DNA from 2 places in the Planococcus sp. SE5232 genome. Region 2 is predicted to be linked to the other one. Evidence: riboswitches for the same ligand, from Rfam matches in the RefSeq annotation. Region 2 holds a riboswitch; the other holds the start of a gene.

Region 1 (15,680 bases), on a different contig from region 2:
AGTCCAACTATATGAAATAATATGAATACTTAAAAACTTCCTGTATAATGATAGGAGTATAATAATTACACCATCTGCAGGGAGGAAATCATCGTGGGACGAGAAGAATTGATAGCGCCGGATTCGTATAACCTGGTGGAAGAGATTGAGCGCTACGCCAAAGGGGACGGCAAGCTGGCCGTCCTCTGGGAAAGTGACAAAGGTGAAAAACTACAAGTTACATATGATGAGTTGATGCAACGGGCGAATCGTGCAGCGAATAGCTTTGAAAAAGCGGGACTGGTGAAAGGCGATGTGGTGCTGGTGATGGTGCCGCGTCTGATCGAGGCGTATGTTGCATATATCGGCGCATTGAAGGCCGGGTTGGCAGTAATACCAAGCTCTGAGATGCTCCGGGCGAAAGATATTGCTTACCGGTTGAATCATAGTGATGCAAAAGCAGTCATCGCTTATGAACCATTTATGGATCAATTTGAAGGCGTAAAGGAAATGGATAATGTGGTCAAGTTTGTCATCGGCCAATCCGACCAAAGCTGGATTTCCCTTTTGGATGAAATGGCAGCAGCGTCTACAGAATACATAGCAGCACCGACTAAAAAAGACGATATGGCGTTTCTTTCCTATACGTCGGGAACTACCGGCAATCCGAAAGGTGCAGTCCACAGCCATGGCTGGGCATATGCGCATCTTCGCACATCCGCTGAACATTGGCTTGGCGCGAAGGAAGGGGATATCGTGTGGGCGACGGCAAGCCCAGGATGGCAAAAATGGATCTGGAGTCCGTTCCTGGCAACTCTGGGAAGCGGGGCTACCGGCTTTGTCTACAACGGAAAATTCGACCCGGCTGTTTATTTGGAACTTCTGGAAACACGCAAGATCAATGTGCTGTGCTGTACGCCGACAGAGTATCGTTTGATGGCGAAGCAAAAAGAGTTGTCGAAATACGACTTGTCCGCATTGCATAGTGCCGTGTCTGCAGGAGAGCCGCTCAATGCAGAAGTGATCAATGTCTTTAAAGAGAACTTCGGGTTGGAAGTACGGGACGGCTATGGCCAAACTGAAAACACGTTGCTGGTCGGCGTGATGAAGGGGATGGAATCCCGCATCGGCTCCATGGGAAAACCGACACCTGGCAACCGTGTGGAAATCATCGATGATTTTGGCGAGCCATGCCCTGTCGGCGAAGTCGGGGATATTGCCGTCCATGTGGAGACGCCAGCCCTGTTCAAAGAATACTTCAAAGATCCGGAACGCACCAGCATGCAATTCCGTGGAGACTATTACGTGACCGGCGATAAAGCGTCGAAAGACGATGATGGCTATTTCTGGTTTGAAGGGCGTGGAGATGACATCATCATTTCGTCCGGCTATACAATCGGGCCGTTCGAAGTGGAGGACGCGCTGGTGAAGCATCCGGCTGTCCAGGAATGTGCTGTCATCGGCGCACCGGATGAAATCCGCGGCACTATCGTCAAAGCCTTTGTGGTGCTGGTAGAGGACCATACAGCTTCAGACGAGTTGGTGAAAGAACTGCAGGATTATGTGAAAGGGTTGACCGCCCCATATAAATATCCGCGATCCATCGATTTCCGCACGGAATTGCCGAAAACCGCATCCGGAAAAATCCGTCGTGTCGAGTTGCGCCAACAGGAAAATGTGAAGAAATAACAACAGCTGGAAAATGAACTGTATCTTTTTTTGCCAGGATTCACTGACAAGGAAGGTGCGGTTCAAGGACCGGCTATTTTTTTGGAGTCTTTCATTTTTTACATGGGGCAAATTCCTTTAATGATGGGAGTTTGTCTTTATTTACATTCTGCGTAAAGCCAGCCTATAATGAGACTATTATTTCGAAATACAAAATATAAATAGATTGGTGCGCGATGCAGGATGACAGATTCTAAAAAAGGTGTTTTGGTCATTATTTTAACTTATACATTATGGGGATTCATGCCGATTTTCTGGAAACAGATCGACCATGTTCCGGCGGATGAAATCCTGGCAGGTCGAATCATTTGGTCGTTCTTGATGACACTCGGTTTTATTCTTTTGCTGAATGGCGGTCGCCAACTTTGGCTGGATCTGAAAATGTTGTGGACATCCAAGAAAAAATTCTTCTTATTAATGCTGGCATCGTTCCTGATTTCTGCCAATTGGTTTCTATACGTTTATGCGGTTTCCCATGACCGGATTGTCGAGACCAGTTTGGGCTATTACATCAACCCGTTGATTTCCATGTTATTGGGCGCCCTGTTCCTGAAAGAAAAATTGTCTCCGGCCATTAAAGTCGCTTTTCTTCTGGCTGCAGCCGGTGTTTTGATCTTAACTTTCTCATTTGGTTCCTTGCCGTGGCTGGCTCTCGGAATGGCTTTCAGTTTTGCATTTTATGGTTTGATCAAGAAAACCATAAAATTGGATGCCCTGCGCGGGTTGGCAATCGAAACCCTGTTCGTTTTTCCGATTGCGATTGCCTACTATGTCTATTTGATGTCGATCGATCGAGTCGCCTTTTTGCAAACGGGACTGACGACGGATGTCCTGTTGATCGCCAGTGGATTGGTTACAGCTCTGCCTTTATTGCTGTTTGCCATCGGTGCTCCGTTGATCCCGCTTTACATGATCGGATTCCTTCAATACATCGCTCCTTCCTTGATGCTGCTGATCGGGGTTTGGATTTACGGAGAGGCTTTTGATGCTGTTGACATGATTTCCTTCTCGTTGATTTGGAGCGCTTTGATTTTGTTCACTTCCTCTAAGTTTATGGAGGCACGCGGAATTCGAAAAGCAAATCGAAAAATTTCGGTTTAAATTTCCTTTTCCAATGAAACATTTGCCAGTGTTTCCCGTATAGTAAGAGGTAGAAACTAAGGAGGGAATTGCATAAATGAATACGAAACGATGGATCGCTTTAGTAGTGGCCGCAGCCGTATTAGGAATCTCATTGGTCATCAACTCAGCCTTCGCTTTTCTTCAAAGTGGATTTGGCGAAGGTGTCGATGAGTTGATGGCGACCACGCAATCAAGTATCTCGGAAGTTGTCCTAGAAGATGGAGATTTTGATAACCGTGTAGCCGTTTTGAATGTTGACGGCGTCATTCAAGATACGGGAGAGGCGTCGCCTCTGTTCGGAGCAGCGGGCTATAATCACTCTTTCTTTATGGAACAATTGGAAAACGTCAAGGAAGATCCCACCGTTAAAGCTGTAGTGCTTACCGTAAATTCCCCGGGCGGCGGAGTTGTTGAGTCAGCGGAGATTTACGACAAGATCACGGAAATCCAGGAAGAAACGGAAAAACCGTTCTACGTTTCAATGGGAGCGACAGCTGCATCGGGCGGTTATTACATTGCTGCACCCGCAGAAAAGATTTTTGTGAATGAAGAAACCTTGACCGGTTCGATCGGTGTCATCATGCAGAGCGTCAACTATGGTGAACTGGCAGAACGTTATGGTGTGGATTTTGTGACCATCAAATCGGGTCCGTACAAAGATATCATGAGTGCAACGCGTGACATGACAGAGGATGAACGTGCACTTCTACAAGAAATGCTGGATGATTCGTATGAATCATTCGTTGATGTGATCGAAGAAGGCAGAGGTATGACTGAGGATGAAGTCAGAGCTGTTGCTGACGGGCGTGTCATGAATGGCCGCCAGGCAGTAGAAGTAAACTTAGCAGATGATTTTGGTTTTGAAGAAGATGTCATTGAACAAGTAAAAACTGATTTTGACCTGGGCAATGCGGAAGTGTTCCAATATGGTGCTTCAGAAGGATGGGGCTCCCTGTTGTCGATGAAAATGAATTCGTTCTTCGGCAATGATATTGAAACGCAGATGATCACGAAAATGCTCACTGAATACAGTTCTCCTCGTATGATGTATCTATACGGTGATAAATAAGGAGGGACCATGATGACTGACCACGAAACGAATGAAACAGCAGCAGAAGTGAAAGTCGACAGACAGCGTCCTGAAACACCGAGTTACGAGGAAGTTCTCTTTTACGAACGGAAACCAGCAGGGTTTTGGGTGCGTTTCTGGGCCTATTTGATCGACCTGTTGGTTGTTACGGCTCTCACTTCGATATTGGTTAAACCGGTATTCGCTTTAGTCGGACTGGAGACGAGCGGTGTTCCTTGGTATACACCATATGCCATTCTTTCCGCCCTCATCTTCTATGGCTACTTTGTCCTGATGACCAAATTCTTCAGACAAACTGTCGGCAAGATGATAATGGGCATCCGTGTGGTATCCTTGAAGACTGATGATTTGTCATGGATGACGCTCCTGTTCCGCGAGTGGATCGGCCGCTTTATTTCAGTGACCATCTGGCCGCTCTACTGGATTGTCGGATTTACTCCGTTAAAACAGGGCGTCCATGATTACATCGCGGACACAACAGTAGTCCACGAAGAATCTTTCAGAAAAAATAAGCTGTTGCAGAAAAAAACCCCGGATGGGTCTGGGTTGCATGAGACCAGCGCGTTTTAGTATGATGGGGATATGATGAAAGGGAGGCGTTTGGATTGGTACAAATTACATTCAAGAAAAACCCTGTTACCTTGCCCAATAAAGAAGTGAAGGTTGGAGATCAGGCTCCTGGATTTACGGTTTTATCCAACGACTTAAAACCGGTCACATTGCAGGATACAGCTGGGAAAATCCGGTTGGTCAGCGTGGTTCCTTCATTGGACACCGGCGTCTGCTCGGACCAAACAAAGCGTTTCAGTGATGAAGCCGCTTCGTTGGGCGACAATGTAGAGGTGTTGGCTGTTTCAGCCGATTTGCCGTTTGCGCAAAAGCGCTGGACGGAAATCAACAAAGTCGATGCAATCACCACGTTGTCGGATCATCGGGATTTGTCATTCGGTGAAGCTTACGGTGTGACGATGCAAGAGCTCCGGCTGCTTGCCCGATCGATTTTTGTCATTGATGAAAACGACAAAATCACCTACGTCGAATATGTTCCTGAAGGTACGGACCATCCCGATTATGAAAAAGCATTGAACGCAGTAAGAGAATTAACAAACTAATACAAGAAACCCACTCTCCTGAGTGGGTTTCCTTATTGAGGACGGCGAAAGTATGAATTCTGCAATGGAAAAGACCTTTTATTTTATTGATAACCACACGACAAAAATCCAAAAAGAGCAGGAAAACGCGTATTTGGAAAGTCTGTTGACGACAACTGAGAATTGGCTGGATGGCATCATCAAGCCGGAAGCAGAGGCCAGCAAGGAAGATATTCGAAAAGCGCTTCAGCTGGCTGTACTGAAAGGCATGAAAGAGCATATTCAACCGCATCACCAAATGACACCGGACGCACTTGGGCTTTTGGTCGGCTACCTGGTGGAGTTGTTCGTGAAAAAAGAGCAGGCCGTCATTCTGGATCCGGCTGTCGGAACCGGCAACCTGTTGCTTACGGTCATGAATTATCTGGATGGCCGTTTGACAGGTGCAGGGGTGGAATTGGATGATCTGCTGATCCGTCTGGCTTCAAATGCCGGCAATCTCGTGGAACAGCCCGTCACTTTTTATCTGCAGGACGCCTTGCAGCCTTTATTGATCGATCCGGTGGACGTGGTGGTTTCAGATTTGCCTGTAGGTTACTATCCAGATGAGGAGACAGCTGCCACTTACGAATTGAAGTCAGATGAAGGCATGTCTTTTGCCCATCACCTGTTTATCGAGCAATCGCTGAAGCATACGGCTGAAGGCGGTTACCTGTTTTTCATCGTCCCGAAAGCTTTGTTTGAATCTGCCCAGGCGAGCCAATTGCACAGCTTTTTGAAAAAGCATGCCCATATCCAATCTGTGATGGAATTGCCGGAAAGCCTGTTCAAGAACTCAGCTCACGCAAAAGGGATCCTGGTCCTGCAGAAAAAGCAGGAAGGCCTCAAAGCACCGAAAGAAGTCTTATTGGCGCGCGTTCCGAATATGTCGAAGCCGGAATCCATGTCTAAGTTCTTTTCTCAAGTGACGGGTTGGTTTAAAGAAAACAAAGAATAGACGGGTTGATTTATGCTATAATTGAGCTAAAACATCCATAGGTACTATTTTTTGATGAAAAGAGGAATGCGCAATGACCGAGTCAAACGAAGCACCGAAAAAAGTCAGTTTGCAGGAAGCTGTAAAACGTCAATTGGAAGCCAAGAAAAATCAAGCTTCAGATAAACAGTCTGGGGGCAATGGTTCACTGTCAACTAAAAAGATGAAGAGCCAGCAAACCAAGAAAGTCAGCAATAACCGCCGGAAAATGGGAACATAACGAACTACAGCCCATACAAAGTGGTTGGCGAAAAGGCAGGGAGATTCATCCCCTGCCTTTTTTCTTTGCGTAAAAAAGAGTGGAATTTTTTTAGGCTATTTGTATAATGGGGTTAATTGAGTACTCAAAACTTAAAAGGGAGAATGAACGATATGCATGCAAATCAGAAAGGTGCGTATGACTCGACCATTTTTCAAGCCGATTGTGCAAATTGTTTTGGTCTTTGCTGTGTGGCGCTGGCGTTTTCAGCTTCTGCCGATTTTCCTGTAGACAAAGCGGGAGGAGTTCCCTGCAGAAACCTGAATGAGGATTTCCGTTGCAGTATCCATCGAAATTTAAGGCTCTCGGGCTACAGCGGTTGTACAGTATTCGATTGCCTCGGAGCAGGACAAAAAGTTTCGCAGCAAACATTCGGCGGCATCAGTTGGAGAGGTGATCCGGAGTCAGCCCAAAAGATGTTCCAGCTCTTGCCGGTCATGCAGCAATTGCAGGAAATGCTGCTGTATTTGACACAGGCGATAGAACGCTGTGAAAACCTGGAATTGCAGAATGCGCTGCTTAAAAGCAGGGATGCGGTTGATGAACTGACGTTTGCATCAGCAGAAGAATTAGTGGCTGTGGATTTGCCTGAGTACCGCATGGATATCAATCACTTGCTGAGTCAGGTCAGCGAAGAAGTCCGGCTTGCGTCCGGACGCTTCAACAAAAGGAATAACCGCAAAAAAGGACCGCATTACCAGGGAGCGGATTTGATTGGGGCAAAATTTCAAAGGAGAAATCTGAAAGGCTCGACATTCAGAGGCGCTTACCTGATCGGAGCGGATTTTAAAAATGCAGATATGAGGAACTCGGATTTCATCGGAGCGGATATGCGGGGAGCCGATTTGTCTGGAGCCGATTTGACAGGCAGTATCTATTTAACTCAAATGCAAGTGAATTCCGCAAAAGGAGATGACCAGACGAAGGTTCCTGCTTTACTGTCGAAGCCGGCTCATTGGAAAGCGGGATAACGATCCAAACGGTGACATGAACTGTCTGTGAGGAGGGCTCTGATGTATGCAGGATTCTGGCTTCGCCTTAAGGCTTTTGCTGTTGATTATCTGCTGATTTTTGGGTATCTGCTGTTGGTGATGATTGTTTCGCTGTTTTTGATTCCGTCACTTGAGGAATTGTTTCAAGCTTCTCGGCCCATCGCTCAGCTGACGGGATTCCTGTTGGTCACTTTTCCGGTGTCGCTGTATTTCATCTTGACGAAAAACAAACAATCACTTTATGACCGGTTAGCAAAATCCCAGATGGTGAAATCAAATTTTTCTTGAAAAGTATTGACTTGTGGGAGGGAACTGGTAGAATCTATTTCAATATACTTTTAAAAACGATTAGGCAAGTGAGTTTTTAAAAAACGATTTTCCAGCTATTTAGTTCATATATAATTCGATCGATGATTTAGTAGGCAATTTGTGCGCAGCAGCAAGAGACTGGATGGCAGGTGTGAATTCAGGCAGCAAATTGGATGAAATACACCATCAGTTTGATCGTCACGTAAAGAAGTGGATGTTTTGTTCAGTCAAAGCATCAAATTGGGTGGTAACGCGGAGAAAACCTTCGTCCCTTTATGGGGATGGGAGGTTTTCTCTTTTTTTTATAGATAGAAAAGGAGAGATTGTCATGCACAATATCAAATCAGTCATCACGCCAAGGTTTTCAGAAGCCATCTTTCTAACTGGCATTATCTTTCTAATGATCAGTGTCAGCATCATCAAGTATGAATCGGTTCCGCATATCCCCATCCTGATTTCGATTCTGCTGCTGTTCGGCTATGGCTTATCGAAAAAAGTCTCGTATCGTACGCTGGAAAAAGGACTGGTGGAAGGAGCAGGAGCAGGTATGAGCGCTGTTTTCCTGTTTTTCTTCATCGGAATCCTGATCAGCAGCTGGATGATCAGCGGCACCATTCCAACGTTGATCTTTACAGGATTCACACTGATTTCCATGACCTTCTTCTATGCGATCGTCTTCATCGTGACCTCGTTGATCGGTTTGTCCATCGGCAGTTCCCTGACGACTGTCGCAACGATTGGTGTAGCCTTTATCGGCATGGCGACAGCGATGGATCTATCGCTTGCCATCACGGCAGGTGCGATTGTTTCCGGTGCTTTCTTTGGAGATAAAATGTCGCCGTTGTCGGATACAACAAATTTATCTTCGACGATTGTCGGAGTGGACCTGTTCGAACATATCCGTAATATGGGGTGGACGACGATTCCCGCTTTTGTGATCACCTTGATCTTGTTTGCTTTTCTGTCACCTGAAACTGAAGGTGCCAGTGTCCAGGACGTAGCCATCTTTAAGGAAGGGCTCTTGGCCACTGGGATGATTCATTGGTATACGATCATTCCGCTTGTTGTGCTGATCTTCTTGACGCTTATGAAAATACCGGCTTTGATGACGCTGGCCTTGAGCTCGGCGTCGGCAATCCTTATTTCTTTTTTTCATCAGACTTCTACAGCTTCTGAACTTTTTACAGTTCTGTTCAGTGGATACGCATCAACCACCGGCATAGCGGAAATCGATTCCCTCCTGTCCCGTGGCGGAATGGAAAGCATGATGTTCACCGTAGCTTTAGTGCTGCTGGCGCTCAGCATGGGCGGTTTGCTGTTTACGCTGGGGATCGTCCAGTGTTTGTTGGCCAAAGTGGAAAGTTTGCTGAAAAAAGTATCGTCTGTCATCGCTGCTTCTGCCTTGACGGCAATCGGTATCAATATTCTGATCGGTGAGCAATACCTGTCGATTCTGCTGACAGGGCAGGCCTTTAAAGAACCTTATGACAAAGTGGGGCTGGCCGGTAAAAACTTGAGCCGTGTCATGGAAGACGCCGGCACCGTGGTCAATCCGCTTGTCCCATGGAGTGTTTGCGGAATTTTCATTACAGGAGTCATCGGCGTTTCGACGCTCGACTATCTGCCGTTCGCATTCTTTTGCCTGCTGTCGCCGATACTGACAGTGTTGTTCGGATTTACCGGTAAAACCTTGACTTATAAGCAGGTAAAATAAAATTTTAAAGCAAAAACAGGTGATGCTCATGATCACCTGTTTTTATTTGTGTGAAAAAAATTATTATACATCCCTTTTCCCTTAGCTGCACCGCAAAGACTTGGCTATCGAACTTCGGGAGGGAAAGATCAATAGTCCGGCTTATTTAGATAAAGGGTAATTGACAGAAAAGTCGAATAGTATTAAGTATGGAAGACTTTTCGCCATGGAGCGGAAAAAACAGTCGAAGGAGTGGATCATATGTATCGAAAGATTTTAGTGGCCGTAGACGGTTCAGAGAATTCGATGCGGGCAGGCAAACAAGCCGCACAACTGGCGTCTTTGATAAAAGGCGTGGAAGTGACCGTTCTTTACGTTTCCGATTTCGATGAAGACAGCAATGAAAAATTTCATGACGGGGGCTCGATAGAGTTTGAATTATCCCGGAAGAAAAAAACCCAACCTGTCAGAGAAGCTTTAGACCGCGAAAAAGTCTTTTACGAAACAAAGGTTATGCATGGGCGGCCGGCGCCGGTCATCATTGAAGTGGCGAACGACGGGAATTTTGATTTGGTGGTCATCGGCAGCAGAGGGTTGAATCCAATATCTGAAATGGTGTTGGGCAGTGTCAGCCATAAAGTCGTCAATCAGGTCCGTTGCCCAGTGCTGATCGTCAAATAATGACTGCCGGACAACAGCTGGTTCTGGTATACTGGAAAAAAAGACCGGTCTGCCGATTGCTCAATAGAGCATAAGATCTGCTGGAGGAAAACAAATGAAAACTTTGCCGAATTGTCCTGAGTGCAATTCTGAATATACTTATGAAGATGGCAGTCTGCTGGTGTGTCCGGAATGTGCCCACGAGTGGAGCCTGATTGCTGACAAGGAAAATACTGAAGAAAAACAGCTTGTCAAAGATGCAAATGGCACGCCATTGAAGGATGGAGATGCCGTCACTGTCAGCAAAGATTTGAAAGTCAAAGGCAGTTCCTCGACATTGAAGATCGGTACGAAAGTGAAAAGCATCCGCCTGGTTGAAGGCGACCATAACATCGACTGCAAGATTGATGGCTTTGGCGCAATGAAACTGAAGTCTGAATTTGTCAAAAAAGCGTAGCATGAAAAGACCCCACCAAAACTTAGTGAAAAGTTTGGCTGGGGTCTTTCCATTTATCCTGACTGGCTCAATTTGAAACGTGGATGTATAGTTCTTCTTTCAACAGATGAAAGAAGAAGCAATCAACTATTAAATTAAACGCCGCGTTTATTGCCCCAAACGAGGGTGTGCAATTGCGGCAAAACCTTCGCATCGTTCATGATCGGCGAACGCACATGGTAGTCGATCAATTGCTCATACCGCTGGAGCAAATCAGTTACTAATTGCGCGTTATCCGTAGTGGCGGTGTCGTCATTGCCGGTCTGCAGGAAGAATGGGACAGCTGGATAACGTTGATGGAGACTTTCTGCATAGGCGAAATCATTCTGGTCGAAAATAACGACTTTCAGGCTGACATTGGCATTTTGCAGATTCTCCATATAGAAATCAAGCTTTGAGAAATCCGTCTTCATGCCAGAGCTGGGTGGCTTCGGCGATAAAGTAATGTCGTCGATGTCGATCAGCCAATCCTGCCAAATGGACGCTTGTGTTTCAACAGCAACTTTCCAGCCCTGCTCGTGGCACAGCTCGACCAATTCACCGATGCCTTTATGGAGAGCCGGATTGCCGCCGGAGATGGTGACGTGGGAAAACGCCTCGCCGCCGATTTGGATCAATTCTTCGACAATTTCTGCGGGCTGTTTGGAGATGCTGGTGCCTGTCCCGTCCCAGGTGAATTTCGAATCACACCAGGAACAGGAATAATCGCATCCGGCAGTGCGCACGAACATGGTTTTTTGGCCCATGACCATGCCTTCTCCTTGAATAGTGGGACCGAAGATTTCCATTACGGGAATTTTCATCATAAGTCCCCCTTGCGCGGACGGTAGACCACATAGCTTGTCGGTGTTTCGCGAACGATGACCTGCAGGCAATTTGGCTGATTGCTTCTCGTTTTCAATACTTCTTGGATCGACAGCCAAACCTGTTGGGCAAGAAGCTCCGTGGTCGGAAATTTAGTCCTGAACTCCGGATGGTCGTTCAGGACACTATGGTCGTATTTCTTATGGATCAATTCTTTCACTAATTTGAAATCAATCAGGAATCCGGTCGCATCGAGCTCATTTCCGGCAATGGTGATGTTGAGATGGTAGGTGTGGCCGTGCATCATCCGGCATTTTCCGGCATCCTCGCTTGGAATAAAGTGAGCTGCAGAAAAATGCAGGTCTTTATTGAGCTCGAATTGGTAATCATGGCTGGCTTGTGGATAAAATTGCTGCATCACTTAACAGCACCTGCCATTTTTTTCGTTTGGTAGCGGGCTAGTCCTTCATTGCGTAAGATGCAGGCGGGACATTCACCGCATCCAGTACTCGGAATGCCATTATAGCAAGTCAAGGTTTTTTCCTGGACGAAATCGAGGGCATCCAAGGTATCAGAAAGCTCCCAAACATCGGACTTGTCCAGCCACATCAACGGCGTGTGGATGATGAATTGCTTATCCATCGCCAAGTTCAAAGTAACATTCAATGACCGGATAAAGGTGTCGCGGCAATCGGGATAGCCACTGAAATCCGTTTGGCTGACACCGGTGATCAAATGCCGCGAACCGATGGCATCTGCATAAACGGCCGCAAAAGACAGAAACAGATGATTTCTGCCAGGCACAAACGTGGAAGGCAATTCGCCTTCTTCTGCTGTGACTTCGATGTCATCGCGCGTTAAAGCGTTAGCGGATAATTGATTGATCAAAGTCATATCCAATACTTTGAAGGAAACGCCAAGTTCGTCAGCGATTTTCCGGGCACATTCGATTTCAGCTAAATGGCGCTGGCCATAATCGAACGTTACGGTTGCAACTTCCTTGAAGTTCTTGATTGCCCAAAACAGGCAAGTGGTACTGTCTTGGCCGCCACTGAAGACGACAACTGCTTTTTCATTTTTCATCTGAAACACTCCTTAGTTTTTTAGAGAGGGAGTTTGCGAACCTCTTTTAGCGAACAGCATTAATGATAACATATTGGACCGTAAAGGGAGCACTTGGCTTCCGCAAGACTGAAGAACCAGGGCACCGAGCAACGGGCATTCTGTAATCTTTCTACGACAAAAGCGTCTAATCTGCAACGGGAGGTGTGGAGATGAAAAAAATCCTGGCAGTACTGGTATCGATGTTGCTGTTGATGGGAGTTGCATGCGACCGGAAATCCTTTGATGAAGCGGACATTATTGAAAACACACATGGAGATGTGACAAATGGAGATCGCTTATACCAGTTCTATGAAAATACGGTAAGTGGAGAAGAGGATGCGGTTAGGGTGATTACCTACACAACAGAAGGGGATCCGATCTATCAGGATCTGACATACAATGGCAATGAGATTGAATCAGTGGAGGATTCCAGAGAAGACGAATTCGGTTCAGGAGAAGTAATAACCAGACAATGCAATTCAATCATCCTATTAACTTCTGAAACGGAACTGGTTTATGTGCTGGAAGGCTGTGATCCTGAAGATGGAATGAATACCATCTTAATGGAAACGGAATAAATTGTTTTATTCTCCAGACATCTCCAGTTTTTTTGATGAGTACTATTTGGAGATAAGGGTATATTTGATAATAACGGAAGGGGAGATGTCAGATGAAAGCGATAGTCATCGATAATTACGGAGGCAGTGAACAATTGAAAGAACGGGAAGTGGAAAAGCCGACCATCAATGAAAATCAGGTGCTGGTTGAAATCCACGCGACTTCCATAAACCCGATCGACTGGAAATTGCGTGAAGGCTACCTGAAAGAGATGCTGCCATGGGAATTCCCGATTATTTTAGGATGGGATGCAGCAGGGGTCATTGCCGAAGTCGGCGCCAAGGTGAAGAACTTCAGTGTAGGAGACCGGGTCTTTACAAGACCGGCTACAACACGGCAAGGAACGTATGCTGAATTTGTTCCGGTTGAAGAAAACCTGCTTGCCCATATGCCGGAGAGCATGTCTTACGAAGAAGGCGCAGCAATTCCACTGACTGGGTTGACTGCTTATCAATGCCTTGTTGACTTTGCAGAATTGAAAAAAGGCGACAAAGTGTTGATTCACGCCGGAGCAGGTGGAGTCGGCAGTATGGCCATACAGATTGCGAACAGCATTGGAGCTTATGTAGCAACCACGGCGAGCGATAAAAATGATGAACTGGTGAAATCTCTCGGAGCCAACCGGGTCATCAATTACCGGGAAGAGGAATTCAGCGAATTGCTGGAGGATTTTGATGCGGTATTGGATACCATGGGTGGAGAAATTCTGGAAAAAAGTTTTAAAGTCCTGAAAAAAGGCGGGAAATTGATTTCGATTGCCGGTCAGCCTTCTGCTGAAAAGGCTGAAGAGCATGGCGTGACGGCCAGTGATTTTTGGCTCGAGCCCAGCGGTGAACAATTGCAAAAGCTGGCTAATCTCTATGTATCAGGTGAATTTAAGCCTTCAATCGGCCATGTTTTTGATTTTACCGAACAGGGGTTGAAAGATGCCCACGAACTAAGTGAATCCCATCATGCACGTGGAAAAATCGTCATTAAAGTAAAATCTTCCTGATATGTAAAAAAGCCTTTCACGAATGTGAAGGGCTTTTGTTTAGTTGGTTTAGAAATTTTCAGGTTTGCCTGATTTGTCTTCAGAATAATATTCTTTCGGTGCATCGTTCTGAGCTTCTTCAGTACGTACCACCAACACATCACATTTTGCGGAACGGACGATGTGCTCGGAAACACTGCCGATCAAGAAACGTTCAACAGCATTCAATCCAGTAGCACCACAGATAATAAGGTCAGCTTCCACTTTTTGAGCTAAATCTCTTGAAATCATCGTTTTTGGAGAACCGTAATCGACTACGATGTTCACTTTTTCAACACCGCCGGCTAAAGCTTCTTTTTTGTATTCATCCAATAAATCTTCTGCGAATTTCTGAGCGCGGTCAGCAATGGAGCGATCATAAGCTTCGATTGCTGCAAATGAACGGGTATCGATTACATTTACCAAGTTTAATGTTGCGTTGTTCCGTTGGGCAATGCCGACTGATTTTTTGAATGCCCATTCTGCTTCTTTTGATCCATCTACTGCAACAAGAATTTGACTGTACTTTAATGTCATCTTAAATTCCTCCTTTTGTCTCTCACTGTAACCATTCGCTATAAGTTTTGAAGTTCCTGCTGAATTGAAGTTAATTTCAAGAATTTTTTGTCTAATTAATGGCGACTATTCTCCCGTCAAACTAGACTGAGAAGAGGAGAAAAGTATGAAATGAGGGCAGAAACTGGTCCAGTCTGTTAAAATGATAGTAATTTCAGAAAACTTCAATTCCCAGAAAATGATTCCAACCAACACAAAATGGAGGGTTTCGAGATGCGAATTGGTATACCGACAGAAGTGAAAAACAACGAAAACCGAATAGCGATGACTCCAGCTGGAGTGGTCAACTTAAAGCTTTATGGACATGAGGTATTTATACAATCGGGAGCCGGGCTGGGTTCAGGATTTACAGATGAAGATTTCAGTGCTGCTGGAGCAGTCATCGTTGAGTCCGCCGATGAGGCGTGGGCGCAGGAAATGGTCATGAAGGTCAAAGAACCCGAAGCAGATGAATATCGTTACTTCCGGGAAGGGCTGATCCTGTTCACCTATCTGCATTTAGCTCCTGAAAAGGAATTGACGCAGGCGCTGTTGGATGCGAAAGTGACAGGAATCGCATACGAAACTGTGCAATTGCCTAATAGTTCCTTGCCACTCCTGACGCCAATGAGCGAAGTGGCCGGTCGGATGTCGACACAGATCGGAGCCCAATTCCTTGAGAAGATACACGGTGGAGCAGGGGTTCTGCTTGGTGGAATTCCAGGGGTCGGACGCGGAAATGTGACCATTATCGGAGCTGGAGTGGCGGGCACCAATGCTGCAAAAGTGGCAATTGGCATGGGTGCCAATGTGACGATTCTGGATTTGAATCCGGATCGGCTGCGCCAATTGGATGACCAGTTCGGGCAGGATGTCCAAACGTTGATGTCCAATCCCTTGAATATAGCAGAATCTGTAAAGAATGCGGATCTGGTCATTGGAGCGGTTTTAATTCCCGGAGCTAAAGCACCGAAGTTGGTGACGGAAGACATGATCAAATCCATGAAGCCGGGCTCTGTCGTAGTGGATATCGCGATTGACCAAGGCGGGATTTTTGAAACCAGCGACCGCATCACGACGCATGATGAGCCGACATACGTGAAGCATGGAGTTGTCCATTACGCCGTAGCGA
Region 2 (15,680 bases):
AGCCAAATTGTTTCCATAATGAGTTATTTTACAGCATTTCATTTGAAAAGCGAGGACAGATTCCATGCTTCTTCAATTGAATCAGAAATTTCAATGAAAAGTCGGTGAATGTATTTTTAGTGGATAGCTGCATGTCTAGGAGAGTCTTGCAACCTTATGGAATGCTGTCTTAAACTGCATCAGTTTATCTCCCGCAATCGAGTTTTTATGCAGCTCAAAGTATATATACTATATTAAAAAAATGAAGATAAAATTCCGATTCCCGAAATAGACAGAATTTAAGAAAACTTTGAATTATAAAGCTTGCTTTTTAAACGATTTGTTGTATTATTACTTTATGCAATATATCGCATACATTTTTTAAAACGAAAATGTATTATTTCAAGATTATGGATAAGATGATTCAAGCCACCGGCTTTAAATTTAGGAGGAAATGGAAATGGATAGTAAGTTGTCATTTAAATCGTATGCAATAGTAGGGATGATGTTGTTTGCATTGTTCTTTGGAGCAGGAAACTTAATTTTCCCCGCTCAGCTAGGGCAATACGCAGGAACGAATGTCTGGATAGCGATATTCGGATTCTTGATTACCGGTGTCGGTTTGCCTTTGCTTGGAATATTGGCAATCGGTTATTCGAAAAGCAACGACTTGCAGGATTTATCGAGCCGTGTACATCCGGTATATGGACTGATCTTTACAGCCATGCTGTATTTGACAATCGGACCCTTCTTCGCATTGCCAAGAACAGGCGCAGTTTCATATGAAGTGGGGATTGCACCATTTGTTGGGGAAGGGAATGCCGTAATCGGTCTTCTTGTATTCTCCCTCATCTTCTTTGCAGTGTCGTTGGTTGTATCACTGAATCCATCAAAAATGGTGGACAGCATCGGGAAGATTCTTTCACCGGCAATTCTTCTTACGTTGGGAGCGTTACTGGTTACAGCCTTTGTCAATCCAATGGGCAAGCAGGAAGCACCACAGCCTGCTTATGCAAATGATGCGTTCTTTACGGGCTTCACGGAAGGCTATAACACGATGGATGCACTCGCTTCATTGGTTTTCGGGATTATCGTCATTTCAGCCGTCCGCAAACTGGGTGTGAATTCGCCTAAAGGCGTCTTAGCTGCTACGTTGAAAAGTGGAGTGGTGGCAGCGGCAATTTTAGCAATCGTCTACACGGGAATTGCTTTACTCGGATCAACAAGTACAGGAACTTTGGGCCTTTTGGACACAGGCGGACCTGTTTTAAGTGGAGCTTCCAATCATTACTTTGGAACTTTCGGTGCCACTTTATTGGCGGTCATCATCATCTTGGCTTGTTTAACAACTGCAATCGGCTTAACAGTGGCCAATGCTGAATTTTTCCATAAACTGACGCCGAAAATCAGTTACAAGACTTATGTGGTCATTTTCTCTGTCTTTTCGCTGGTTGTCACCAATGCCGGCCTTTCGAATATCATTACGTATTCGATTCCTGTCCTGATGTTCCTTTACCCATTGGCGATCGTGCTGATCATTCTGGCTTTCTTGTCGCCATTGTTCAGACACGCTCAGTTGGTTTACGTATCGACAATCGTCGTTACGTTCTTCATCAGCATCATCGACGGATTAAAGACCTTGACTTCTTCGCTGGGTGTCGCTAATCCGACTTGGCTGCAGGCAGTTGTCGATTTTTACACAGCTTCCTTGCCGCTCTACAACAACGGTCTTGGATGGCTTTTGCCTGCATTGATCGTCATTGCAATTACGACTGTCATTGCCCGCAGCAAGAAACATGTGAAGGTCCAAACGGCTCAACACAACGCTTAATCATCGGCAACAATGGCTGGTCCGGAAAACCGGATCAGCTGCAAAATAAAAAGCTGTATCAAAAGCCCCCTCGCTTTTGATACAGCTTTTTCAATTGTTTAAACACTTATACAGCCGTAAGCTCTTCTATGGTGCGTACCCAATTGGATTTCATGATCTGTGACACTTTTTCCGGATCTCTTTCCTTCAGCGTTTGAATGATCTGGACATGCTCGTCGTAGGAGCTTTTGGTCAACATCAGTGAATGATGGAAAAATTGTCTTCTGACATGGGATTGAAGGCTGCCGAGCATTGAATGGATATAAGAATTATTTGCAGCATCAACGATGATCTGATGGAACTCCTGATCAATTTTTAAAGCTGAAAAACCGTCCTGGCTATCAATCGCTTTGATGAACCGCTCATTGGTTTCATGCATTAATTGGAACGTCTGATCATCGAGATTGGGAATGGCCAGCTCCGCTGCAAGTGCCTGCAGAACAGCAAGTGGCGGCAGAAGATTCTTGAGATCATCTTTTTTTATGTTCGTGACACGAGTGGCTTTGCCAGGAAACATCTCGACAAATCCCTGAACTTCCAATAATTGAAGTGCTTCACGGATAGGGGTTCTGCTTAAGCTCAAAGCTTGTGCCAGTTCCGTATCGATTAATTTTTCTTCTGGTTGCAGAGTGCCGTCAATGATCCATTGCTGCAATTGAAGATAAGCGCTTTCTTTTGCTGAGACACGAACGGGCTTCGAATGATCGACTGGAATAGGCATTGAAAGCTCTCCTTTTTTACTGCTTTTTTTATCAAGCTCCGAGGAACAGCGGGATTGAAAAGTTCCTGCTAAATTGAAGTTGTTGTTTGTCCCATTATACACCAATTCAGACTACCAATGAAATATTTTATGCAATATATCAGTGAATAGCATCAATATGTCTATAGGCTGCCGTTTGCTGACTGCCAAATAGGGAATAGGAAAAGTAACATCAGACCTATAACGGATGGGGAGGAATAGAAATGCTGTCATTTATTCCGAGTCAGGATCCACAGACCCTCGCTTTTGAAGTGAGTGGGACGGTGACAAAAGAAGACCTGCAAAAGCTGGAGCAGTCGATTGAAGAGAACTTTTCAAAAGATCAGCCGTTTAATGCCTATGCCATCATGCAGGAAGTGAAGATGCCGACAGCCAAAGCACTTATGGAAGAAGCCAAAATCGATATGAAGCGCTGGAGCCAATACAATAAGCTAGCTGTCGTCAGCGAAAAGAAATCACTTGAAACGATGACCACTATCAGTGATTTTCTCCCAGGCATCAAAGCCAAACATTTCAATATGGATGAAATGGAGCAGGCATGGAGCTGGATTAAAGAATGAGCAGTTTAGACAATGAACCGGAGGAGGGGACATATGCTATCTTTTGTGCCAAGTAAAGACACAGAAACCATCGCGATTGAATTTGAAGGAACAGCGACGCGTGAAGATGCATTGAAGATCGACAAGATTATCCAGGAGAAGTTTGAAGACAAAGGAAAGTTCAATATTTATGCCGTGATAAATGGCGTTGAAGACGCTGTTTTTACGGGTCTTGGAGAAAGCATGCAGGTGAATATGGATGCATGGAACCAATTCCATAAATTCGCCGTCATCAGCTCCACTCATTTGAATGAGCAGCTGACGGAAATGGAAAGCCTGCTGCCGAAGCTTGAAGTCAAGCATTTCCAAATGGATGAAATGAATGAAGCCTGGGAATGGATCCAGGAGTAGGAAAAGCGCAAGCGCCCGTGTAGATTCGACGGGCATAAGACGCGCTGGCGAAGCGGCGTTTTTTCAGCCGCCCAGCTAGAGTGGCTTATGACCCCAGAATCTGGGCGCTGGAGCCTGGCCACTAAATGGAAAAGCTGAAAAGTTTATTTTATAAGCATTGAAAAAGCGTTTCGCAGATAGCATGCGAAACGCTTTTTTTTTGCAGATAAAGGATTTATCCCTCCACTTTAATCAAATCCGCTTTGACGATATGAAAAATGCTCAGGACAATCGTTTTTCCTTCCATATCCTCGACAGGGAACAGACTTACCGCGACACCGGAGAAATGGTCTTCCAAAGGCCCTTCAATCCGGATATTCTCCAGGTGTTCCCCGGTCGTCAAGAGAATGTTGTAGACATGGAACTTCTGCTTCATGGCAATTCCTCCTATGGGCAGTCTTGGAAAATTCACATGGCCAGGGTGGGAATAAGGACAGCTATCGTATACACTAATTATAAAGCAAAATGGTGTTTTACAGATAGGATGAGAAACGATGAAATCGGAAATTTCAATTAAACTAACAGATAAATTCAAGGCGGAATATGCCAAGGGCTACCCGTTGATCACCAAAGAGGCGTTGGACAATCCGGAGGTTCTGCAAACCGAGGGCAGCATCCTGAAGCTGACAGACAAGCAGGGACGGTTCTTGGCAAAAGGCTATTATGGCCAGCAAAACAAAGGCTTTGGCTGGATTTTGACGCGCGATGAACAGGAAGCCATTGATCAGGCGTTTATTGAGCGCAAGCTGGCAACAGCTATTGCCCATAGAAAATCGTTTTTCAACAACCCAGAAACGACGGCCTTCCGCGTCTTTAACGGGGAAGGCGATGGTTTCGGAGGATTGATCATCGACTATTACGACGGCTTCTATCTGCTCAGCTGGTACAGTGAAGGGGTATATACCTTTAAAGACCAGGTGATTGCGGCGCTTCAGAATGTTGCTGAATGCAAAGGCATCTACCAGAAAAAACGCTTTGATACAAAAGGGCAGTATATTGAAGAAGACGATTTCGTTACAGGCGAGCGCGGTGAATTCCCATTGATCGTCAAAGAAAACGGTGTGAATTTTGCTGTTTACTTAAACGACGGAGCCATGACGGGGATTTTCCTGGATCAGCGGGATGTCCGTAATGCCATTAAACAGAAGTATGCCAAAGGCAAAACCGTACTCAATACCTTCTCGTATACAGGTGCTTTTTCAGTAGCGGCAACACTTGGTGGAGCGGTGAAGACGACGAGTGTCGACCTGGCGAAAAGAAGCTCCAGCAAGACAATCGAGCAATTCAGCGTCAATGGCATCGATTACGAGACCCAGGATATCCTGGTGATGGACGTCTTCAATTATTTTAAATACGCCAAGCGGAAAGAATTGAAGTTCGACGTGGTCATTTTAGATCCGCCAAGCTTTGCGCGTTCAAAAAAATACACGTTCAGCACTTCTAAGGACTATACGAATCTGATGAAAGAAGCGATTGCCATTACGGAAAAAAATGGCGTCATTGTCGCTTCGACCAACAGTGCCTCTTTTGGCATGAAAAAGTTTAAAGGGTTTATCGATAAAGCCTTTAAAGATCTTGGCGGAAAATACAGCATTGTTGAGGAATTCACATTGCCGAGTGATTTTCGCGTACAAAAGGAATTTAAAGAAGGCGATTACCTGAAAGTTCTTTTCGTGAAATTGGGCTGAAGGAGTAAGTGTTGGATCGGCGTTTGTGACGAAAAATTGCAGAGGGAGCCAAATGCTTCTCCATTTCTATTGCTAATCCCTGTACAGCAATCTGCTGTGCTTCTATAATGGAAGCAGATTGTGAGGGATAGTGGATGTTTAAGAATGCATTGGGAACATTTCGTTTCATGGGCTTGCTTGAAGGCGGTTCGTTATTGATCCTGCTTTTTGTTGCGATGCCATTAAAATATTTTGTTGGATTTCCGGAAGCGGTCAGCGTGATCGGACCGATTCACGGAGCACTGTTCACTGTCTATATCTTAGTGACTGTCTACATGACATTCATCTTCAGATGGCCGTTCCGTTTCTCCATCGGAGCCGTTGCTTCGGCGTTCCTGCCGTTCGGCAATTTCGTTTTAGATAAACGGCTTGAAAATTGGCAGCAGCTGAAAACTTCTGCTGCATAAATGCCTCAAAATTGATGAATCAGACACCTGCAGGCTTTCCTGCAGGTGTTTTTATTTGGGGTTATCGAAAGGTGCCGAACTCCTCTATAATGGAACTATTGTAATTTACAGATTTGTATTGGGGGTAACACCATGGCGAAAGCGATAAGTTCTTCTTCTTTAGCCGGAAATCCAGTTTATCCGGTAATGTTTGCGATTGGCGGCTGCCATTTGCTGAATGATTCTTTACAGGCAGTAATTCCGGCGATGTTCCCGATACTTGAAGCGGATCTCGGATTAACGTTCACTCAGTTGGGCTTGATCGCTTTTGTGCTGAATATCGTAGCATCTTTGCTGCAGCCGGTTGTGGGATTCATCAGTGATAAAAAGCCGATGCCTTATGCACTTCCGCTCGGCATGACAAGCTCATTTTTTGGCATTGCAGGATTGGCGTTTGCCCCTGAATATTGGATGATTCTCGTTTCGGTCATATTCCTGGGTCTGGGTTCTGCTGTTTTCCATCCGGAAGGCTCGCGTGTCTCCTATATGGCGGCTGGGTCCAAGCGAGGCTTATCCCAGTCGATTTACCAGGTAGGGGGGAACTCGGGCCAGGCGCTTGCTCCACTGATCAGTGCTTTCATCCTCGTGCCGCTCGGCCAGATAGGCGCTGCCTTGTTCCTGTTTGTCGCTGCGCTCGGTATTTTTATCCTGACGAAAATCTCCATCTGGTACAAGCGGCAGCTGGAGCAGGAAAAGCTTCAGAAAGTGAAGAAAGTGTTATTGTCTTCTCTGCCGGAAATGACGAAAAAACAAGTAGGTATTGCATTGGCCCTCCTGATGATTATTATTTTTGCCCGTTCTTTCTACGTCACCAATATGACAAGCTTTTATATTTTCCACTTGATTGAATCTTATGGCCTGACAATTCAGCAGGGCCAGCTGTATGTGTTCCTGTTTCTTGGCGTCGGAGCGGCCGGTACCTTTTTCGGAGGGCCTATGGCGGATAAAATCGGCCGGAAGAACGTTATTCTTCTTTCCATCATCGTCCCGATTCCGCTTGCCGCTTTATTGCCGTACCTGCCGCTTTACGCTGTGCTGATTTTCCTGGCATTGATCGGATTTTTCATTATGCTGAGTTTTTCCGTCACGGTCGTCTATGCCCAGGAACTCGTGCCAAGCAAAATCGGCACGATGGCTGGATTGACCGTTGGCCTGGCTTTTGGCATGGGTGCGATCGGTGCTGTTGTCATCGGTATTTTAATGGATGCCATCGGTGTCTACGAAACGATGGTGGTTGTATCCTTCCTGCCGATTATCGGCTTGGTCGGCCTTTGGCTGCCGCGTGACCGGAAAATAGTCGCCGCTTCTTAAAGGGGAGTGTGGCCGTTGGAATGAGTTAAACGAGTAGAGGAGAATGCTGGATGACGAAAAATTTGCCGGAAGTGCCAACAGAAATAACAACGGAGCGTTTGCTGCTGCGGATGCCGATGCCTGGAGATGGAAAGGTGGTGAATGCAGCGATTCAAGCTTCACTTGAAGACTTAAAACCATGGCTCGGATTTGCGCAGGAAGAGCCGTCTCCAGAGGAAACGGAAATCAATCAACTGGAGTCGCATTTGAATTTCCTGAAACGGGAATCCCTTCGTTACCTGGTTTTTGATAAAGAGACAGGAAACTTTATCGGCTCTACTGGCTTCCACGCCATTGAATGGGATGTGCCGAAGATGGAAATCGGCTATTGGCTGGATTCGAGAGCGACCGGAAAAGGATACATGGCAGAGGCCGTTTCGGCATTGACCGATCTGGCTTTCACCACACTGAAATGCAATCGCCTTGAAATTCAATGCGACGCTGAAAACCTCAAAAGCCGCGCCATTCCTGAAAAGCTTGGGTTTATCCTGGAAGGGACGCTGAAGAATGACGAGCGCTCTGTGGACGGAAAACGCTTGACCGATACATGCATTTACGCAAAATTCGCTTGATGCGACCCAAAGAACAGGGGCTTTTATTATGAAGAAGCAAGACAAAGACAAAGATGCAGGTCTGAAGCCGTTCATTTCGCTGTTATTGACACTGAAGATTCCGAAGCTCGCACTTGCAGTGGGGTTGCTTGCCAGTTTAATTACGACGCTCGTCGGCCTGGTGGTCCCATTGTTGACGAAAAACCTGGTCGATGGTTTTTCACTCGACTCGCTCAGTGTTCCGTTGATTGCTGGAATCGGCGTTGCTTTTATCGTGCAGGCCATCATCAACGGGGTTTCGATTTACTTGCTGAGCATGGTGGGGCAGCGGGTAGTAGCAGGCTTACGGGAACGGATGTGGGCTCAGTTGATCCGGCTGCGCGTCAGCTATTTCGATCAGCACTCCAGCGGTGAAACGGTGAGCCGGGTCGTCAACGACACGGGCATTGTCCGGAATCTGATTACGGACCATTTTCCATCCTTTGTCACGGGCATCATCTCCATTATCGGGGCCGTGATCATTTTGGTCATTCTGGACTGGAAGATGACACTGGTCATGATGTTGGCGGTCCCGCTGACGATTGCGGTGATGATCCCTTTAGGGCGCCAAATGGCCAAGATTTCCCGGAATCTGCAGGATGAGACTGCGCATTTTACAGGCCATGTCCAACAGACGTTAGGGGAAATCCGTCTGATGAAATCCTCGACAGCTGAAGATACGGAAGAAACCAAAGGCGTACAAGGCATCCATAAATTGTTTGCGCTCGGCATGAAAGAGGCGAAAATCTATGCCTTGATTGCTCCGCTGATGTACTTGGTGGTCATGGTCGTCATCGTATCGATCATCGGCTACGGCGGAATCCGCGTGGCGAATGGGGAAATGTCCACAGGATCGCTGGTCGCTTTTCTATTGTATCTATTTCAAATCATCGTCCCGATGGCGACTTTTGCCCGATTTTTTACAGAACTTCAAAAAGTCAAAGGCGCCACAGAACGCATCATCGGCATTTTGGAACTGTCCTTGGAAGATCGGGAGCAGAAGCCGGACATGGATATTGCCGGTAAGGTGCTGAGAGTAAGAGGATTGAGCTTCGCCTATGAAAAAGGGGAGCAAGTCCTTGAAGATGTAAGTTTTGAAGCGCAGCCTGGGGAAATGATTGCATTTGCGGGACCGAGTGGCGGCGGGAAAACAACGGTTTTCGGCTTGATTGAGCGATTTTATGAGCCGTCATCCGGTGAAATCTCGATTGGAAATATCCCGATCAATGAAATTTCAATCGCTTCCTGGCGCGATCAGATCGGTTATGTCTCCCAGGAAAGTGCCATGATGGGCGGTACGATCCGTGCCAATCTGACCTATGGCTTGCCGGATCCTGAAACAATTTCAACCGAAGAGCTTTGGCGCGTGGCGCGTATGGCTTATGCGGAAGATTTTATCCGTGGCTTCGCTGATGGATTGGATACGGAAGTAGGAGAACGCGGCGTCAAATTGTCAGGTGGCCAACGTCAGCGGATCGCGATTGCCCGGGCTTTTCTGCGCGATCCGAAAATCCTGATGATGGACGAAGCGACTGCAAGCCTGGACAGCCAGTCAGAAGGCATTGTTCAGCAGGCGTTAAGCCGTTTGATGGAAGGGCGAACCACTTTGGTGATCGCCCATCGATTGTCGACGATTGTGGATGCGGATAAAATCGTCTTTATTGAAAAAGGGCGCGTCACGGGCATTGGCACACACCGGGAACTGACAGCTTCCCACTCCCTTTACCGTGAGTTTGCTGAACAGCAATTAACTTGACTGGATCACTTGACCTTGACGCAACGTCAAGGTGTAAGCTGGGTTTATCAGGAGGTGGTGAGATGGAATACACCGTACAAAAACTAGGGAATTTGGCTGGAATCAGTACAAGGACATTGCGCTATTACGATGAGATCGGGCTCTTGAAGCCGGCAAGAAAGAGCTCGTCAGGGTATCGGATCTATGGCCAGCAGGAAGTGGACAAGCTGCAGCAAATCCTTTTCTATCGTGAACTAGGCCTGGATTTGGAACACATAAAGAACATCGTCAACGATCCCGGTTTCAGCAGCTCCCAAGCTTTAGAAGAGCACCGGGAAAAACTTCACGCCAAACGACTGCAATTGGACCTCTTGATAAGCAATGTGGAAAAAACCATTTCTGCAACAGAAGGAGAGAGCATCATGGCTGATAAAGAGAAATTCCAGGGCTTTAAACAACAGCTGGTGGAGGATAACGAAAAGCAATATGGAGATGAAATTCGCGGCAAATACGGCGATGATCTAGTCGACCGATCCAACGTGAAAATGCTGAACATGAGCGAAGAGAAATACCAGGAGTTCATACGCCTGGAGCAGCAGGTACTGGACCAGTTGGCAAAGGCCCTCAGAACAGGCGACCCATCGAGCGAAGCGGCGCAGCAAACGGCTGATCTGCATCGCCGGTGGCTGGGCTTTACGTGGCCGACCTATAGCAAGGACGCGCATATGGGGCTTGCCGAGATGTATGTGGCAGACGATCGCTTTGCTGCCTACTATGACAAAGTAGAGCCGGGAGCTGCACAATTCCTGCGGGATGCGATTGAGGTCTATACGGCACAGCAATAACAGAAGGGAATTTTAACTGCGGACAACTCCGAAAACGGGTTGTCTGCATTTTTTTATGTCTGGATTGATTGTGGGTGGAGGTGTACTGGATTTAGATTTCAATGAACGTGCATAAATTCTAATAAGCGTGCGTAAGCTTTCCGGAACGTGCATAAAGCTGAAATCAGCCACAGAAATAGACTGTTGTATGGATCAAAGATGAAGTTATTGCAGCGGGAAGCCTCATTTTTAGCTTATCCGTCTCCACTTTTCGTGTTGTCCAGTTGCAAGTGCCTAGCTCTTCGGGTCATAAGCCAACCCGACTGCGTGGCAAAGAGCGCCACACTGCCGGTCTGTCGTATGCCTTTCAGAGCTGATCAGGCACTTTCACTTTTCGTGTTGTCCAGCTCCACCGGCCAACTCCTTGGGATGTAAGCCACGCTGGCTGTGCGGCTGAAAACATGCGGCTTCGCCAGAGCGTCTTACACCTGTCGGAGCTGAACGGCGTCTCCGCTTTTCGTGTTGTCCAGCTCCAGCAGCCAGCCTCTCGAGTCGCTTCAGCCTGACCGGCAATGGCAAAGAGTGCCATTACCGGTCAGGCTTCCAGCGCTTGTCGAGGCTTAACGGCCGCTTCCGCTTTTCGTGTTTACAAATTCATAACAATCATTTACACCCTTGTTATAGCAATTTTTTTTCAACTTGGTATACTGAAACCAATTAAAGCAGCTGCCAACGATTCGTTTTATTCGAAAAGGAGAGGTTTGCATGCACGGGAAGAAAAAGAAGGCGCCAATTGTAAAAGTCATGTCGTTCAATATTGCTCATGGTCTTGGGATGGATGGAATAGTTGATTTGGAGAAGACAGCTGAAGTCGTGGAAGATTCCTGTGCCACAATTATCGCCCTGCAGGAGGTTGACCGTTATTTTTCTGCCCGCAGTTCATTTGTCGACCAGGTGGAATGGCTGAGCCAAAGACTTGGCATGTATGCGGCTTATGGCGCCAATATGAATTTTGTGCCTGAGGATTCAGAGCGGCCGAATCGGCAGTACGGCAATGTGGTGCTAAGTAAATACCCGATCAAGTACGTAGAGAATCATTTGTTGACCCAGGTCTATTGCCCTTTCGGCAATAACGAGCAACGTGGAATTTTGGAAACCGTCATTGAAGTGGATGGCAATTACTTAAGCGTCTTCAATACGCATTTGGCGCTGAAGGATAGCGAACTCGCCGTCAGCATCGATGAAATTCTGGGGATTACAGGGAAAAGCCGTTTCCCGCGCATCATTGCAGGTGATTTCAATGCTTCTTCTTCAAACGTTCACATGCAAAAACTGACAAGCCATTTTGAAGATGCCTTCCTGCAAATGAAAAGAGGAGATGCCTATACGTATCCTTCTCCTTATGTGAACAACGAAACGGAAGAAGTTTTTTGGCCGGCGACCCGGATCGACTATATTTTTTCAGACAGTGAAGTTGAAGTTGTTCAGACAGCGGTTATTGAAACATCGGTTTCCGATCATTTGCCGATTGTGGCAGATCTGGTACTTGCTGGTGTTAAAGCGGGCAGTAAAGAGCGCGCACAGAAAGCACGCGCGAGAGTATAAGCAATTGCTCTTATAATCTACTATAACCATAAAAAACCGGAAGCTCTATTGGAGAGCTTCCGGTTTTTGGTGTCCGAAAATTTGTTTGCCGGATTGCATTTCACGTCTGCATACTTTGACCAACAAATAAACCAGCGGTGTATCCGCAGCAGCGACCAGTAATTTAAACAGGTATTGTGTGAAAATCATCCCGAGTAATGCGCTGGCGGGCATGGTTCCGTAAAAAGCAATGGAGATGAAAATGCTGGTATCGACCAATTGGCTGGTCATTGTAGAAGCATTATTGCGTACCCACAGCTTGGAATTGCCATGGCGCTGTTTCAGCTTGTGGAAAATGCTGACGTCCAGGTTCTGGCTGATGAAATAAGAGACAAGGCTGGCCAACGTCACCCGGAAGCCTGCGGAAAAAATCGTTTCAAAAGACTGCTGATCTGCAAAGAAGGGTGCAGACGGCAGATGGATGGCGAAGAAAATGAAAGCCAATGCGCAAAGCTGGGTGACAAATCCTGCTGTAACAGTTTGTCGCGCAGCTTCTTTGCCGTATACTTCCGCAATTGTATCTGTAATGGGGAAGGTAAAGACATAGACGATGACAGCCGCCGGCAAAACAGCCCATTCACCGATGCTGAACAACTTGACTGCTAAAATATTCGATAGGATCAATAGGCCGACAAATGCGCCGTTCAAGTAAAGTAACATTTGTTCGGCCCCTTAGCGATTGGTAATCGTTTCCGGATTCATGTCGTGGTTCATCATCCGGTACGATGCCATTTCTTCGTATTTTGTGCCTGGTTTGCCGTAATTTGTATAAGGGTCGATGGACAATCCGCCGCGCGGCGTGAATTTCCCCCATACTTCGATATAACGCGGGTCCATCAACTTGATCAAATCATTCATAATGATATTGACTACATCTTCATGGAAGTCTCCATGATTGCGGAAGCTGAACAGATAAAGTTTCAACGATTTGCTTTCCACCAGTTTTTTGTCTGGAATAAAGCTCAAGTAAATGGTTGCGAAGTCAGGCTGTCCTGTCTGCGGACAAAGCGATGTGAATTCAGGACAATTGAATTTCACGAAGTAGTCCCGGCTGTGCAGATTGTCGATCGGCTCCAAAATCTCCGGGTCGTATTCAAATTTATACTTGGTGTTCTGATTGCCGAGCAATGATAAATGATCGAGTGTATCTTCGTTTCTTCCTGCCATGAAAAACGGCCTCCTTTAGATGGCCGGCTTGAAAGAGGGCTATAAAAAACGGACAAAAGAAAAAGCCAAATCGCATGTGGATTTGGCTGAGTTTCGACAATCCATAGTTTTTTATAGAGGGTGAAATGCTATGAACCTCTCCCGTTGCCGGGTTATTTACTTTTCCTCATCTATCGTATAAGACTTGCTATTCGTTGTCAATCGGCCAATTTTGGTAAAATAACAGCAAGAAGATGGAGGCGATTGCGGCATGGGACATCATCATGAACATAATCATTTTGAAGCGGCAAGGGCCGGCAATAAAAAAGCATTGGTTCTGGCGCTCGCCATAACCGCCGGCATCATGGTGCTGGAATTTTTCGGCGGCCTATTTACGAATAGCCTTGCCTTGATTGCGGACAGCGGCCATATGTTATCGGATACCGTTTCACTTGCACTCAGCCTATCAGCGATCTGGTTTGCTGGAAAAGCAGCTTCTGCGAAAAAAACCTATGGCTATTTCCGCTTTGAAATCATAACCGCCTTCATCAATGGCGCGACCTTATTTGTCATTGCGGGCTTTATTGTTTATGAAGCCATCGAACGCTTTTATGAACCGCCGGAAGTACAAGGTGGCTGGATGCTGATGATTGCGGCAATCGGTCTCGCAGCTAATGGTTTAAGTGCGTGGGTGCTCAACCGCAACGCAGATGTCCAGGGCAACTTGAATATGAAAAGTGCCTATATGCATGTTATTGGGGATGCGCTTGGTTCAGTCGGTGCCATAGTGGCTGGTCTGTTAATTCTCTTATTTGACTGGACGCTGGCGGATCCCATCATTTCCGTATTGGTTGCTTTGCTGATTTTGCGGAGTGCCTGGGGGATTCTCAGAAATAGCCTCCATATATTGATGGAAGGCACGCCCCATACAATCGATGCACCAGAAGTGAAGAAACGGCTTCTTGGAATTGAAGGGGTATTGGATGTCCACGATCTTCACATTTGGACCATTACGTCCGGACTCAACCTGTTTACCTGCCATATCGATGTGACAGTCGAAGCAGATGAGCAAATAGTTCTTCAGGATGCGTTAAAGCTGGTTCATGACTATTGTGGAATCGAACATGCGACCATTCAGATTGAAAAACCGGAAACTGTGCACCACTCACTGGAAGTGTAACTTCGTGTACTCCAAGGCAACTGGATTTCGGCTATTCTATAGAAGAACAATCAGTATGTTTACCAGCAGTCAAACACGTTACTAAATTATAGAATCCTTATTTGTTCATGGTACACTAAAGCTAAAAGATAGGCAGAAAGGAGTGTCCAGGATGGCAGGAAATGAACAGCCCGGCTTGCAGGCGCAATCACTGAAATGGATAAAGGCACAGCTTGGAGAAACGGTAGAAATAACAAGCGTTAAGCCATTTAAAGGCGGAACGTCCTCCACCTTGTTTGAATTAGCTGTTCAAGAGAATGGAAATGTCCTCTCGTACGTTCTCCGATTTTTCCATAAAGCTGATTGGTTGGAAAAAGAACCTGATCTGGCAAAACACGAAGCAGATAGTCTTCAGTTCGCTGAACAAGCCGGCTTCCCTGTTCCTCACTTAATTGCTTATGATGAAACAGGAGAGGAGAGCGGGATGCCTGCCGTCTTGATGACGAAGGTGCCTGGTTCTGTGGTACTTCAGCCAGCAAATGATGAAAAGTGGCTGGAAGGCTTGGCAGCAGCTTTGGCTGAATTGCATCAAACACAGGCAGAAGGCTTTCCTTACGAATACTTTTCCTACAATAATGCGTTTTTATTGGAAAAACCCAAATGGTCGAAAAGACAGAACGATTGGATGCGTGCTTTTTACATTGTAGCCGGCAGCCGTCCCGCAGCTGAGGAATGTTTCATTCATCGTGATTTCCATCCAGCTAATGTGTTGTGGGAAAATGGGGAAATCAGTGCCATCGTGGACTGGGTGAATGCTTGTCGGGGGCCTGCAGGAATTGATGTCGGACATTGCCGGGTCAATTTGGCCCAGATGTACGGAATTTCTGTAGCCAATGATTTTTTGGCAGCTTATCAGCGCAATGCCGGCAGTCTATTCACATATGATCCTTACTGGGATCTGGTTTCGCTGACGGATATATTGGATGGTTCGCCAGTAGTGTATCCGGGATGGGAAGCTTTTGGCATGAAAGGCTTGTCTGATGAGTTGATGCGTCACCGTTTGGATGATTATTTATTGAGTTTGCTGGACCGTTTTGACGATTTTTAAGCGGAGTACGACGATACTTTCAGGTTTGATTTCCCCGATAAAGGCAATATATAGGATAAGTGAGTTTTTTGAGGAGGAAATCGGATGAAAGATCAACAACTGAAACAATTGAAAAAGCAATTGGAAGAACAAGTGGAATCTCTGGAAGAGCGTGTGGAGAATACAGAAGAGTTCGAGACTACTGAGCTTTCAAATTATGATAACCATCCTGCTGACAATGCTACCGATTTATACGATCAGGAGCGCGGCATGGCGTTGACACAGTTTAAAGAAGAAGAACTGGAGGAAGCGAAAGCAGCTTTGGCAGCAATCGAAGACGGCACATACGGCAAGTGCCCAGTTTGCGGAAAAGA

What was found. Region 2 has a riboswitch for preQ1 ahead of queF (preQ(1) synthase). Riboswitches for the same ligand answer to the same signal wherever they lie in the genome.
Region 1: linked by a shared signal. The riboswitch ahead of queC (7-cyano-7-deazaguanine synthase QueC) and the one ahead of queF (preQ(1) synthase) in region 2 are both predicted to bind preQ1.

The regions. Positions count from the first base shown of each region.
Region 1 covers NZ_JBOGCP010000006.1:15,906-31,585, reverse strand. The annotation lists gene mbcS (acyl-CoA synthetase MbcS) at 94-1,668, shown strand; gene rarD (EamA family transporter RarD) at 1,891-2,808, shown strand; gene sppA (signal peptide peptidase SppA) at 2,885-3,898, shown strand; gene ACRC6Q_RS17220 (RDD family protein) at 3,911-4,489, shown strand; gene tpx (thiol peroxidase) at 4,525-5,031, shown strand; gene ACRC6Q_RS17210 (class I SAM-dependent methyltransferase) at 5,084-6,007, shown strand; gene ACRC6Q_RS17205 (hypothetical protein) at 6,081-6,266, shown strand; gene ACRC6Q_RS17200 (pentapeptide repeat-containing protein) at 6,419-7,276, shown strand; gene ACRC6Q_RS17195 (hypothetical protein) at 7,319-7,585, shown strand; gene nhaC (Na+/H+ antiporter NhaC) at 7,935-9,320, shown strand; gene ACRC6Q_RS17185 (universal stress protein) at 9,561-9,980, shown strand; gene ACRC6Q_RS17180 (zinc ribbon domain-containing protein YjdM) at 10,075-10,416, shown strand; gene queE (7-carboxy-7-deazaguanine synthase QueE) at 10,551-11,261, opposite strand; gene queD (6-carboxytetrahydropterin synthase QueD) at 11,258-11,680, opposite strand; gene queC (7-cyano-7-deazaguanine synthase QueC) at 11,677-12,342, opposite strand; PreQ1 riboswitch class I at 12,349-12,392, opposite strand; gene ACRC6Q_RS17160 (DUF4362 domain-containing protein) at 12,534-12,941, shown strand; gene ACRC6Q_RS17155 (NADP-dependent oxidoreductase) at 13,034-13,975, shown strand; gene ACRC6Q_RS17150 (universal stress protein) at 14,024-14,530, opposite strand; gene ald (alanine dehydrogenase) at 14,783-15,680, shown strand, end outside.
Region 2 covers NZ_JBOGCP010000004.1:335,974-351,653, reverse strand. The annotation lists gene brnQ (branched-chain amino acid transport system II carrier protein) at 440-1,810, shown strand; gene ACRC6Q_RS15250 (GntR family transcriptional regulator) at 1,917-2,570, opposite strand; gene ACRC6Q_RS15245 (STAS/SEC14 domain-containing protein) at 2,813-3,169, shown strand; gene ACRC6Q_RS15240 (STAS/SEC14 domain-containing protein) at 3,203-3,559, shown strand; gene ACRC6Q_RS15235 (hypothetical protein) at 3,774-3,974, opposite strand; gene ACRC6Q_RS15230 (class I SAM-dependent rRNA methyltransferase) at 4,093-5,286, shown strand; gene ACRC6Q_RS15225 (DUF3817 domain-containing protein) at 5,421-5,732, shown strand; gene ACRC6Q_RS15220 (MFS transporter) at 5,865-7,082, shown strand; gene ACRC6Q_RS15215 (GNAT family N-acetyltransferase) at 7,133-7,693, shown strand; gene ACRC6Q_RS15210 (ABC transporter ATP-binding protein) at 7,722-9,467, shown strand; gene ACRC6Q_RS15205 (MerR family transcriptional regulator) at 9,530-10,291, shown strand; gene ACRC6Q_RS15200 (endonuclease/exonuclease/phosphatase family protein) at 11,036-11,875, shown strand; gene ACRC6Q_RS15195 (queuosine precursor transporter) at 11,921-12,574, opposite strand; gene queF (preQ(1) synthase) at 12,587-13,081, opposite strand; PreQ1 riboswitch class I at 13,179-13,226, opposite strand; gene ACRC6Q_RS15185 (cation diffusion facilitator family transporter) at 13,332-14,240, shown strand; gene ACRC6Q_RS15180 (phosphotransferase family protein) at 14,392-15,327, shown strand; gene ACRC6Q_RS15175 (TraR/DksA C4-type zinc finger protein) at 15,412-15,680, shown strand, end outside.